DNA from 3 places in the Chelatococcus daeguensis genome. Region 1 is predicted to be linked to each of the others. Evidence: riboswitches for the same ligand, from Rfam matches in the RefSeq annotation. Region 1 holds a riboswitch; each other region holds the start of a gene.
The links. A riboswitch is a leader RNA that binds a small molecule or an ion and turns the genes downstream of it on or off. The one in region 1 is predicted to bind thiamine pyrophosphate.
Positions count from the first base shown of each region.

Region 2: linked by a shared signal. The riboswitch ahead of thiC (phosphomethylpyrimidine synthase ThiC) and the one ahead of thiO (glycine oxidase ThiO) in region 1 are both predicted to bind thiamine pyrophosphate.
Region 3: linked by a shared signal. The riboswitch ahead of thiM (hydroxyethylthiazole kinase) and the one ahead of thiO (glycine oxidase ThiO) in region 1 are both predicted to bind thiamine pyrophosphate.

Region 1 covers NZ_CP018095.1:1,978,828-1,982,093, reverse strand. Annotated here, with positions in the region: gene thiS (sulfur carrier protein ThiS) at 1-34, opposite strand, end outside; gene thiO (glycine oxidase ThiO) at 31-1,200, opposite strand; TPP riboswitch at 1,189-1,287, opposite strand; gene kdsA (3-deoxy-8-phosphooctulonate synthase) at 1,385-2,227, opposite strand; gene BOQ54_RS09415 (DUF350 domain-containing protein) at 2,311-2,715, opposite strand; gene BOQ54_RS09410 (CTP synthase) at 2,764-3,266, opposite strand, start outside.
Region 2 covers NZ_CP018095.1:3,394,860-3,398,125, reverse strand. Annotated here, with positions in the region: gene thiC (phosphomethylpyrimidine synthase ThiC) at 1-1,676, opposite strand, end outside; TPP riboswitch at 1,738-1,869, opposite strand; gene BOQ54_RS19855 (hypothetical protein) at 1,929-2,270, opposite strand; gene BOQ54_RS16095 (Panacea domain-containing protein) at 2,257-2,694, opposite strand; one part of gene BOQ54_RS19550 (IS5 family transposase) at 2,717-3,041, shown strand; one part of gene BOQ54_RS19550 (IS5 family transposase) at 3,041-3,266, shown strand, end outside.
Region 3 covers NZ_CP018095.1:2,582,074-2,585,339, reverse strand. Annotated here, with positions in the region: gene thiD (bifunctional hydroxymethylpyrimidine kinase/phosphomethylpyrimidine kinase) at 1-269, opposite strand, end outside; gene thiE (thiamine phosphate synthase) at 289-963, opposite strand; gene thiM (hydroxyethylthiazole kinase) at 960-1,730, opposite strand; TPP riboswitch at 1,761-1,867, opposite strand; gene BOQ54_RS12290 (DMT family transporter) at 1,908-2,837, opposite strand; gene BOQ54_RS12285 (UDP-2,3-diacylglucosamine diphosphatase) at 3,012-3,266, shown strand, end outside.

The sequences.
Region 1 (3,266 bases):
TGCGCGGCAGCGCGACGGAGGATGCTTTCGTCATGACGAAACCTCGCTCGGCGCATCGGCGCGCGCCTGAAAGCGCGCAAGGGTGAAGGGGCGCGCCACATCGGCGAGCCGCCCGTTGAGGACATGGTCGGCGACCACGGCGGCGGTGACCGGCGTGAGCAGGATGCCGTTGCGGTGGTGGCCGGTGGCGTAGACGAGGCCCGCAAGCTCACCCGGTCCGAGGATCGGCGCGTCGTCGCGGCTGCCGGGCCTGAGGCCGGCCCAGGTCTCGGCGATCGGCAGTTCCTCGACGACCGGCAGGGCCCGCCAGGCGGCGTCGAGGAGCGCGAGGAGGCCGCCGGCCGTCATGCGGGTGTCGAACCCCTTCTCCTCCACCGTGGCGCCGATGATGAGGCGCCCGTCGCGGCGCGGCACGAGATAGGCGCCCGGCACCCAGGTCACATGGCTGAGGACGGGTGCAGCCGGATCCATCTGCAACGCCACAAGCTGGCCCTTGACCGGCCGCACCGGCGGCAGGGCGGCGCGCGGCAGGCCGGCGATGCGCCGCGACCAGGCACCGGCGGCAAGGATGACGACGTCGGCATCGATCCGCCGGCCGCGGGCGACAACGCCGCGCGCCCGTCCGTCTTCGACGATGACCGATTCGACCGGACTGTCCTCGTGGATCGCCGCGCCGGCCCGCCCGGCAGCCACATGCAGGGCGGCGGCCAGCTTGCGGTTGTCGACCTGATGGTCCTCGGGACTCCACAGGCCGCCGACGATACCGGGGCTGAGGAACGGCTCGCGGCGCCGCACCTCGGCGGCATCGAGCCACGACACGGGCAGGCCGAGCCGTTCCTGCAAGGCGAGGTGGTGCCACAGCCGCGCCTGGTCGTCGGCCGAGAAGGCACAGACGAGCGTGCCTTCGGTGCGCAGATCGACGGCAAGGCCGCTCGCCGCCTCCAGTTCTCGGGCAAAGTCGGGCCACAGCGCCTGGCTCGCGCGGTTGAGGAACAGCAGCTGCTCCTCGCCCGGCTCCACCTCGGCGCAGGCGGCCAGCATGCCTGCGGCGGCATGGCTCGCGCCCGTACCGCAGCGGCCTGCCTCGAAAAGAATGACGTCGACACCCCGCACGGCGAGGCGCCAGGCGATGGAGAGGCCGATGACACCTCCGCCGATGATGATGACTTTATCCGGTCGCGATGATGCTTCTGCGCTCACCGGCTGCTCCCTACGCTGGCATGATCCAGACAGGTTCGATGGGTGTGATCTCAGCCGCACTGCCGTGCGGCACCCCAGGCCGACGTGTCATATACACGACAAAAAGCGCGCCGCTGCAAGTCCGGTAATGACTGCCCGGCAGCGGCGCGCTTCTCACAAGGCGAATCAGTTTTTCAGGATAACCTCAGCGGGCAGCCCGCTTCTTTGCCAGGACGTCGAAGGCCTTCAGTTCCGCCAGAAGGCCCTCCATCTCCTTCAGCGGCACCATGTTGGGGCCGTCGGACGGCGCACGGTCCGGGTCCTCGTGGCTCTCGATGAAGAGGCCGGCGACGCCGACGGCCACGGCTGCGCGTGCCAGCACCGGCACGAACTCGCGCTGCCCGCCGGAGGACGTGCCCTTGCCGCCGGGCTGCTGCACCGAGTGGGTGGCGTCAAAGATGACGGGTGCGCCCGTCGTCCCGGCCATGATGGGCAGCGCCCGCATGTCCGAGACGAGCGCATTGTAGCCGAAGGAGACGCCGCGCTCCGTCACCAGCACGTCGGGATTGCCAGCACCCGTGACCTTGGCGACGACGTTCGCCATGTCCCAAGGCGCGAGGAACTGGCCCTTCTTGACGTTGACCGCCCGGCCCGTCTTTGCGGCCGCGACGAGGAGGTCCGTCTGCCGGCAGAGGAAAGCCGGGATCTGCAGCACGTCAACCGCCTCCGCGACAGGTGCGCACTGGGCCGCATCATGCACGTCGGTCAGCACCGGCAGGCCGAGGCTCTCGCGGATCTCGGCGAATATCGGAAGGGCGGCCGCAAGGCCGACGCCGCGGGCTGCGCCGGCGGAGGTGCGGTTGGCCTTGTCGAAGGAGGTCTTGAAGACGAGGCCGAGTCCGAGTCGGGTGCAGATCTCCTTCAGCGCCATCGCCATCTCCAGCGCGTGGCCACGGCTCTCAAGCTGGCACGGCCCTGCGATGATCGACAGCGGCAGGTGGTTGCCGAAGGAGACGTTGCCGATCTTGACGGTTGCGTTGGCGCTCATGTTTCCCGCCCGGAAAGGTGAAGAACGGCGCTCGATGGCGCAGGAGAAAGGCCGAATTGCGTCCGCCCGCCTCTGAAGGTCATTCAGAACGTCATCGCACCGGCATTAAGGATGCCGGCGGCCAGCGAAGCCGCCCCGAGAAAGAGCGCGGCCGCGATCTCGTTGTTGGCGATGCGCTGCGACAGGTTTGGCATCGCGAGGCGCACGAGCCAGTAGGCGCTGATCTGCACGATCATGGCGACGAGGCCCCAGACCACGAGGTCCGGCCAGGTGCGCGCGTGCACCACGGCGCTCGACAGCGGCAGCGCGAAGCCGACGATGCTGAGCCCGAGGGACAGGCTGGCCGCCGCGACGTCGCGGCGGATGAGCGCGAATTCGTTGTGCGCGGTGATGAAGGTGTAGATGCCGATGTAGACGAGGACAAGGACGAGCGCGATGAGGTAGTCGACCAGAAAATCCGGCAGATTGTTGATCGATTCAAACACCATCGGCGCCCCCAGCCCCGTTTCCTTGCCGCCAGCCCGTGCGATGAATTGTCAGACGAGACGACTCTGCTCCAGGGCCGCCGCGACGAAGCTCTTGAAGAGCGGATGCGGCTCGAAGGGCCGCGACTTCAGCTCCGGATGGAACTGCACGCCGATGAACCAGGGATGACCGGCAAGCTCGACGATCTCCGGCAGGAGCCCATCCGGCGAGACGCCCGAGAAGACCAGGCCCTTCTCTTCCAGGCGCTGGCGATATGCCATGTTCACCTCGTAGCGGTGGCGGTGGCGCTCGGAAATCTGGGTGCGGCCGTAGATGTTGGCCACCTTGCTGCCTGGCGTGAGCTGGGCCTCGTAGGCGCCGAGGCGCATCGTGCCACCGAGGTCGCCCTCGGCCGACCGCCGCTCGAGCTCGTTGCCCTTCAGCCATTCTGTCAGGATGCCGACGACCGGCTCGCTCGTCGGCCCGAATTCGGTCGAGCTTGCGGCGTTTACGCCGGCAAGCGAGCGCGTCGCCTCGATCACCGCCATCTGCATGCCGAAGCAGATGCCGAAAT
Region 2 (3,266 bases), 1.4 Mb from region 1:
TTGGGCAGGGTCTCGTCGTGAAAGGCGCGCGCCGTGTCCGGGTCGAGCGAGAGGTTGAACTGGTCCTCCCAGCGGAACTCGAAGCGCGCTCGCGACAAGGCGTCGTCGCGCAGCTTGGCCGAGGGATGGCCCTTGGCGAGGTCGGCCGCATGCGCCGCGATGCGGTAGGTGATGACGCCGGTCTTCACGTCGTCGCGGTTGGGCAGGCCAAGATGCTCCTTGGGCGTGACGTAGCAGAGCATCGCTGTGCCGAACCAGCCGATCATCGCCGCGCCGATGGCCGAGGTGATGTGGTCGTAGCCGGGGGCAATGTCCGTCGTCAGCGGGCCGAGGGTGTAGAACGGCGCCTCGCCGCAATGGGCGAGCTGCTTGTCCATGTTCACTTTGATCTTGTGCATCGGCACGTGGCCGGGGCCCTCGATCATCACCTGGCAACCCTTGTCCCAGGCGATCTTGGTGAGTTCGCCGAGCGTCTCCAGCTCCGCGAACTGGGCCGCGTCGTTGGCGTCGGCGATGGAGCCGGGGCGCAGGCCGTCGCCGAGCGAGAAGGAGACGTCATACTTGCGCATGATGTCGCAGATCTCGTCGAAGCGCTCGTAGAGGAAGCTCTCCTTGTGGTGCGCGAGGCACCAGCGCGCCATGATCGAGCCGCCGCGCGAGACGATGCCGGTGACGCGCCTGGCCGTCAGCGGCACGTAGGCGAGGCGCACGCCGGCGTGAATGGTGAAATAGTCGACGCCCTGCTCCGCCTGCTCGATGAGCGTGTCCTTGAAGACCTCCCAGTCGAGCTTCTCGGGCTCGCCATTCACCTTCTCCAGCGCCTGGTAGATCGGCACGGTGCCGATCGGCACCGGCGCATTGCGCATGATCCAGGAGCGGATGTTGTGGATGTTGCGGCCGGTGGAAAGATCCATCACCGTGTCGGCGCCCCAGCGGATGGCCCAGACGAGTTTCTCCACCTCTTCCGCCGCCGAGGAGGTGACGGCCGAATTGCCGATGTTGGCGTTGATCTTCACCAGGAAGTTGCGGCCGATGATGGTCGGTTCGAGTTCCGGGTGGTTGATGTTGGCGGGGATGATGGCGCGCCCGCGCGCGATCTCCTGGCGCACGAATTCGGGCGTGATAAAGGGCGGAATCGCGGCGCCGAAAGCCTCGCCGTCGGCGCACCGCTCCTCGGCGCCGGCGAGCATGGCGGCGCGGCCAAGGTTCTCGCGGTGGGCGACGTAGACCATCTCCTCCGTGATGATGCCGGCGCGCGCGAATTCGAGCTGTGTCACCGGCTCGCCCGGCTTGCCCGCGAGCACCTCGCGGCGGGCGGGGCAGTGCGGCACAAGCTTGTCGGCCGAGACGTTGCCGTTGTCCTCCGGCTTGACGGCACGGGCCTCGACCCTGGCGAAGCCGCGCTTCGCAATCCAGTCGCCGCGCACCGGGGCGAGACCAGCGGCAAGATCAATCACCGCCTCGGGATCGGTGTAGGGGCCGGAGGTGTCGTAGGTGCGGAACGGTTCCTCGCCGGAGGTCGGCGCAAGCGCGATCTCGCGGAAGGGCACGCGGATGTCGGGGCGGCCTTCGGGACTGGTGTAGATCTTCCGCGAGCCGGCGATGGGGCCGGTGGTGACGGCGTCCGGAGTTGCAGCTGCCGTCTTGGCGGTCGCGGGCTTGGTATGCACTGTCATGTGGATCTCCTCCTCGCTCGACAAGGAGACCCGGGCATCAGCGATTTGTTTGGGATTGGCGTCGATCGCGCGTTTCCGTCCCTTCGCCGGCATGACCCGGATCAGGTCCTAAGGGTCACCGCGTTGTCTGGACGTTTCGCGCCCGTCGCCGGCGGTATCTCAGCCCCCTAGCGGGGCCCCCCTCGGAACATGGGGCGAGAGTCTTGGGCTTTTGGCGCTCTTTGTCAACGAGGCATCTGAGGGAAACAACGGCTACTCCTCGTCGGTGGTTCGACTTGCCATACGATGTAAAACGCGATTGAGAATCTGAGCGATTTCCTGCATTCCCATGCGCTGAGCTAGGGGGATAAGAATCAAAAGCTCAAGTACAAGTAATGCTATAGGCCCGCCAAAGTTCGGCATGACGGAGAAAAATACCACATTTAGCAGGAGTGCAAGGCAGACAATTCCAACAAACCGATCCTCGCGACGGGCGTCGCGTTCATATGCTAGCTGTTTCTGAAGTTCTTCAATTTGCTGATCTTGTTTTGTGGGTTCCGTCGAAGCGAGAACGTCGAAGCTCTTTTGCCTTGGGGTTCCCTCATCGGCTGCCATTATTCAGCTTCCGATATTCGTTCAGAATGTCGTCATTTGAGATAATTATATGTCGTACGCCGGGCACATAATTAGTATCCCACGCGCCTCCAGGGCGATGTGTGGCACTCACTAACCTTCCTGGGCCTGCTTTTCCGAGCTTTTCATAAGCTTCATCAAGTATTTCTCTTTCCGGTCCCGCGCCTAGGTCAGCAACGCCGTGGAAGATATTCTCCACCGGGTCAGCGCCAAATATCTTCGCCTTGTGGTAAAGATCTGGATGAACAGGACCATAATCCCAGGCCTCGAAGTGCCCTGGGACCAGAGGCTCTCCGCCCGTTCGCCCAAGGTAAAACATGTGGGCGAGATACAGGATTTTTTGTAGCTCTAGGCCGTAAACCCATAAACGGCTCTGGGTTCCCTGACGGTGGCAATTGTGATTCAAGCTCCTTTTCGGGAGCTTTGCGATGGGCCGCTACGATCTGACGGATTTCGAATGGGAGGCGATCCGGCCTCACCTTCCCAACAAGTCGCGGGGCGTGCCTCGCGTGGATGACCGGCGGGTGCTCAATGGCATCTTCTGGTGCCTGCGCTCCGGCGCGCCGTGGGCGGACATGCCGGCGCGCTACGGGCCGCCGACCACGATCTACAACCGCTTCAACCGATGGCGGAAGGCGGGCGTCTGGGATCGGCTCATGGACGCGATCACAAGGGCTTACGATGGTGACGTGCAGATGATCGACACCTCTGTCGTCCGCGTCCACCAGCACGGGGCGACGGCAAAAAGGGGGGTGTCGATCGATGTCTGGGTCGCTCCCGAGGCGGGCTCACGACCAAGCTCCACGCGCTCGTCGACAGCCGAGGCAGGCCGATCCTCCTCAAGCTCACGGCAGGCCAAGCCAGCGACCTCGCGAGTGCCAAAGACCTGATCGGGCATCTCGCGCCGGGCTCAATGCTGCTGGCCGACAAGGGATACGACGCCAACGACCTGCGCGCTGCCGTCGCCGAGCGGAACGC
Region 3 (3,266 bases), 600 kb from region 1:
GCGACGGCGGCAATGACGTCGGGCTGCGAAAGCATGCCGATCTTCACCGCGCGCACGAAAAGATCGGAGAAGACCGAATCGATCTGCTGCGCCACAAAGGCGGCGGGCACGTCGTGGATCGCCTGCACGCCGAGCGTGTTCTGCGCCGTCAACGCCGTGATCACGCTGGCGCCATAGACGCCGAGCGCCGAGAAGGTCTTGAGATCGGCCTGAATGCCGGCGCCGCCGCTCGAATCGGAGCCGGCGATGGTCACAGCGATCGCTGCCATGGTTCCGTGTTTCCTTCCCTCAGCGTCCGGCGTCGGTCGCGCCGCGAGCCGCAAGCGCCCCGTCGACGATGCCGCGCAGCTTGCGTGCTGCCGCCTCCACGTCCTCTCTCATGAAGAGGGCAGAGATCACGGCGATGCCGTCGGCGCCGGCGCCGATGACGGCGGAGGCGTTGGTCGCATCGATGCCGGCGATCGCGCCGACGGGCAGGCCGGGCCGTGTTCCGCGAGCGCTGTCGACGAGCCGCGCGAGACCGGCGAGGCCGACCGGCGGATCGGGATTGTCCTTGCTCCCGGTGGCGAAGACCCCGCCGATGCAGCCGTAGTCGACCGGCAGGGTGGCGAGCTCCCCGAGGTGAGCCTGCGTCTTCAGCGTGACGCCGATGATGGCCTGCGGACCGAGCAGGCGGCGGGCATCGGCGGCGTCCATGTCGTCCTGGCCGACATGGACGCCGTCCGCACCGGCAGCGAGCGCGACGTCGACCCGGTCGTTGACGAGCAGCGGCACGCCGGTGCCTGCGAGGGCCGCCTTGATGGCGCGGGCGCGGGCGACGAGGTCGCGCGTGCCGGCGTGCTTATCGCGGTACTGGACGAGGGTAGCGCCGCCTGTGGCCGCCGCACGGGCGAGGTCGGCCAGGTTCCGGCCGCGCGTGCGCTCCGGATCGAGGATGGCATAGAGCCTGAGGTCGACCTTCATTGCTCGCACCTCAGCCGGGCGGCGATGGCCGCGTCGTCCAGCGCGTCGAGCGCATCGAGCAGCAGGGGCGGAAAGGTGCCGGGCCCGCCGGCCTTCTCGCCAGCGACCTCGGCGGCGATGCCCATGATGGCAAGCCCGGAGGCCGTGGCGAGAAGCGCGTCGTCGCTCACGGCGAGGCAGGCGGCGACCACAGCGGTGGCCGCGCAGCCCATGGCCGTGACCCGGGCCATCAGCCGGTGGCCGTTGGCGATGAAGATCGAGTGCCGCCCGTCGGTCACGATGTCCGTCGGCCCGGTCAGGGCGACGATGCAGCCGCGCTCGCGGGCAAGGTCGATGGCGCCCTTGCGGTCCGCGGGCCGGCGCGCCAGGGCCTCGAACTCGGCGGCGTTCGCGCGCAGCACCTTCGGCTTGCGGGCGAGAAGCTGCTGGGCGATGGCGAGGCGGCGGGGCGAGGCGTCGACGAACACCGGGTCGAGCAGCCAGGGTAGGGCCGCGTCCTCGGCGGCCGCGATGGCGAGCGGGATGGCGGCGCGGCGCTCCGTGTCGAGCGTGCCAAGGTTGACGAGCAGCGCATCGGCGCGGCGCGTGAAGTCGGCGACCTCGTCGGCGACGATGGTCATGGACGGCACGGCACCGGCCGCGAGCAGCATGTTGGCGGTGAAGTTCTTCGCCACCGCATTGGTGATGGCATGGACACGCGGCTGCCGTCCGCGCAACCGCACGAGGATCTCGTGGGCGACATGCGCGGAGAAATCGCCGGATCGCATGGTCCTGTCCGTCCGCCCGGGCGGGGGCCCGTCGTTTCGCATCTCGCATTCCTCCGCCGGCACGACCCGGTTCAGGTTCGGTGGGTTGACGCATTGCGCCTCTCAGCCCGGCCTTATGGGCACCCCAAGGAGATCAGTGTGGCTTTAAGGCGGCTCGCCGTGCAATGCAAGCGCGGCTCAGGTGGCGCGCGGCGGGGCGGCGGCGTTGGCGCGGCGGCGCTCGAGGCCGAGGCGATGCTCGCGCCAGATGACGAAGAGGCCGGAGCCCATGACGATGGACGAGCCGATGATGACGGCCGGCACCGGCAGCTCGCCGAAGATGAACCAGCCGATGAGGATGGCCCAGATCATGGTGGTGTATTCGAACGGCGCGACCAGCGAGGCATCGGCATAGCGATAGCTCTGCGTCAGCAGGATCTGCCCGAGGCCGCCGAGAATGCCGATGCCGACGAGGATCGAGAACTCTGTGAAGGTCGGCGCATTCCAGCCGAGCACGATGGTGGACAGGCCGAGCAGCGTCGTCAGCATGGAGAAGTAGAAGACGACCGCGCCGGTCTTCTCTGTGCTGATGAGCCGGCGCACCTCCACCGTCGCGCCCGCGGCGCAGCAGGCCCCGACCAGCGCGAAGACGGCACCGATGGCCGCGCCGTCGCCAAAACCGTTGACGAGCACGCTCGACTGGAAATGCGGCGTGAGCATGATGAGCACGCCGACAAAGCCGACGGCGACCGCCGTCCAGCGATAGACCCGCACTGTTTCCTTCAGCACGAGCGCCGCGAGGATGACGACGATCAGCGGTGCCGTGTAGCCGATCGAGATGGCATCGGGCAGGGGCAGGAACGACAAGGCGAAGAAGCCGCAGAACATGCCCGTGGAGCCGATGACGCCGCGGCGGGCGTGGCCGAGGATGTTCTTCGTGCGTACCGCGTCGATCAACTCGCCGCGCCAGCCGAGCCACAGGAGGAGCGGCACCAGCGCGAAAGCGGAGCGGAAGAAGACCAGTTCCCCGGTCGGAAACGCCGTACTGACGAGCTTGATGCCCGCTGACATCAGGGTGAACGAAAGCGCCGAGAGGACTTTAAGGCCAATGCCTAGGAGGGGATTCACGACACTCTGCCGCCTTGGATACAGGCGTAACCAAACCACGAAACATCGGCTTGCCCAAGGCCCGCCGCGGCAAGCCTGTCATGCGCCGGGGGCACGGGAACGGAGCACGTCATCAAAGTGAGATGTGAATCGGCTCTTTAGGGTCAACGCGATCAGACGGACGGATCTGCCCCCGTGTCCCAAGAAAGCGACGCTGTCCGCGTCCGGACCTTGTTCATCTCGGACGTCCACCTCGGCACCAAGGGGTGCCAGGCGGAGTTGCTGATCGATTTCCTGCGCCACTATGATGCCGACACGGTCTTCCTCGTCGGCGACATCATCGACGGTTGGCGGCTGAAGTCGGGCTGGTACTGGCCGCAGGCCCACAACGACGTGGTGCAGAAGCTGCTGCGCAAGGTGCGCAAGGGGGCGCGCCTCATCTATGTGCCC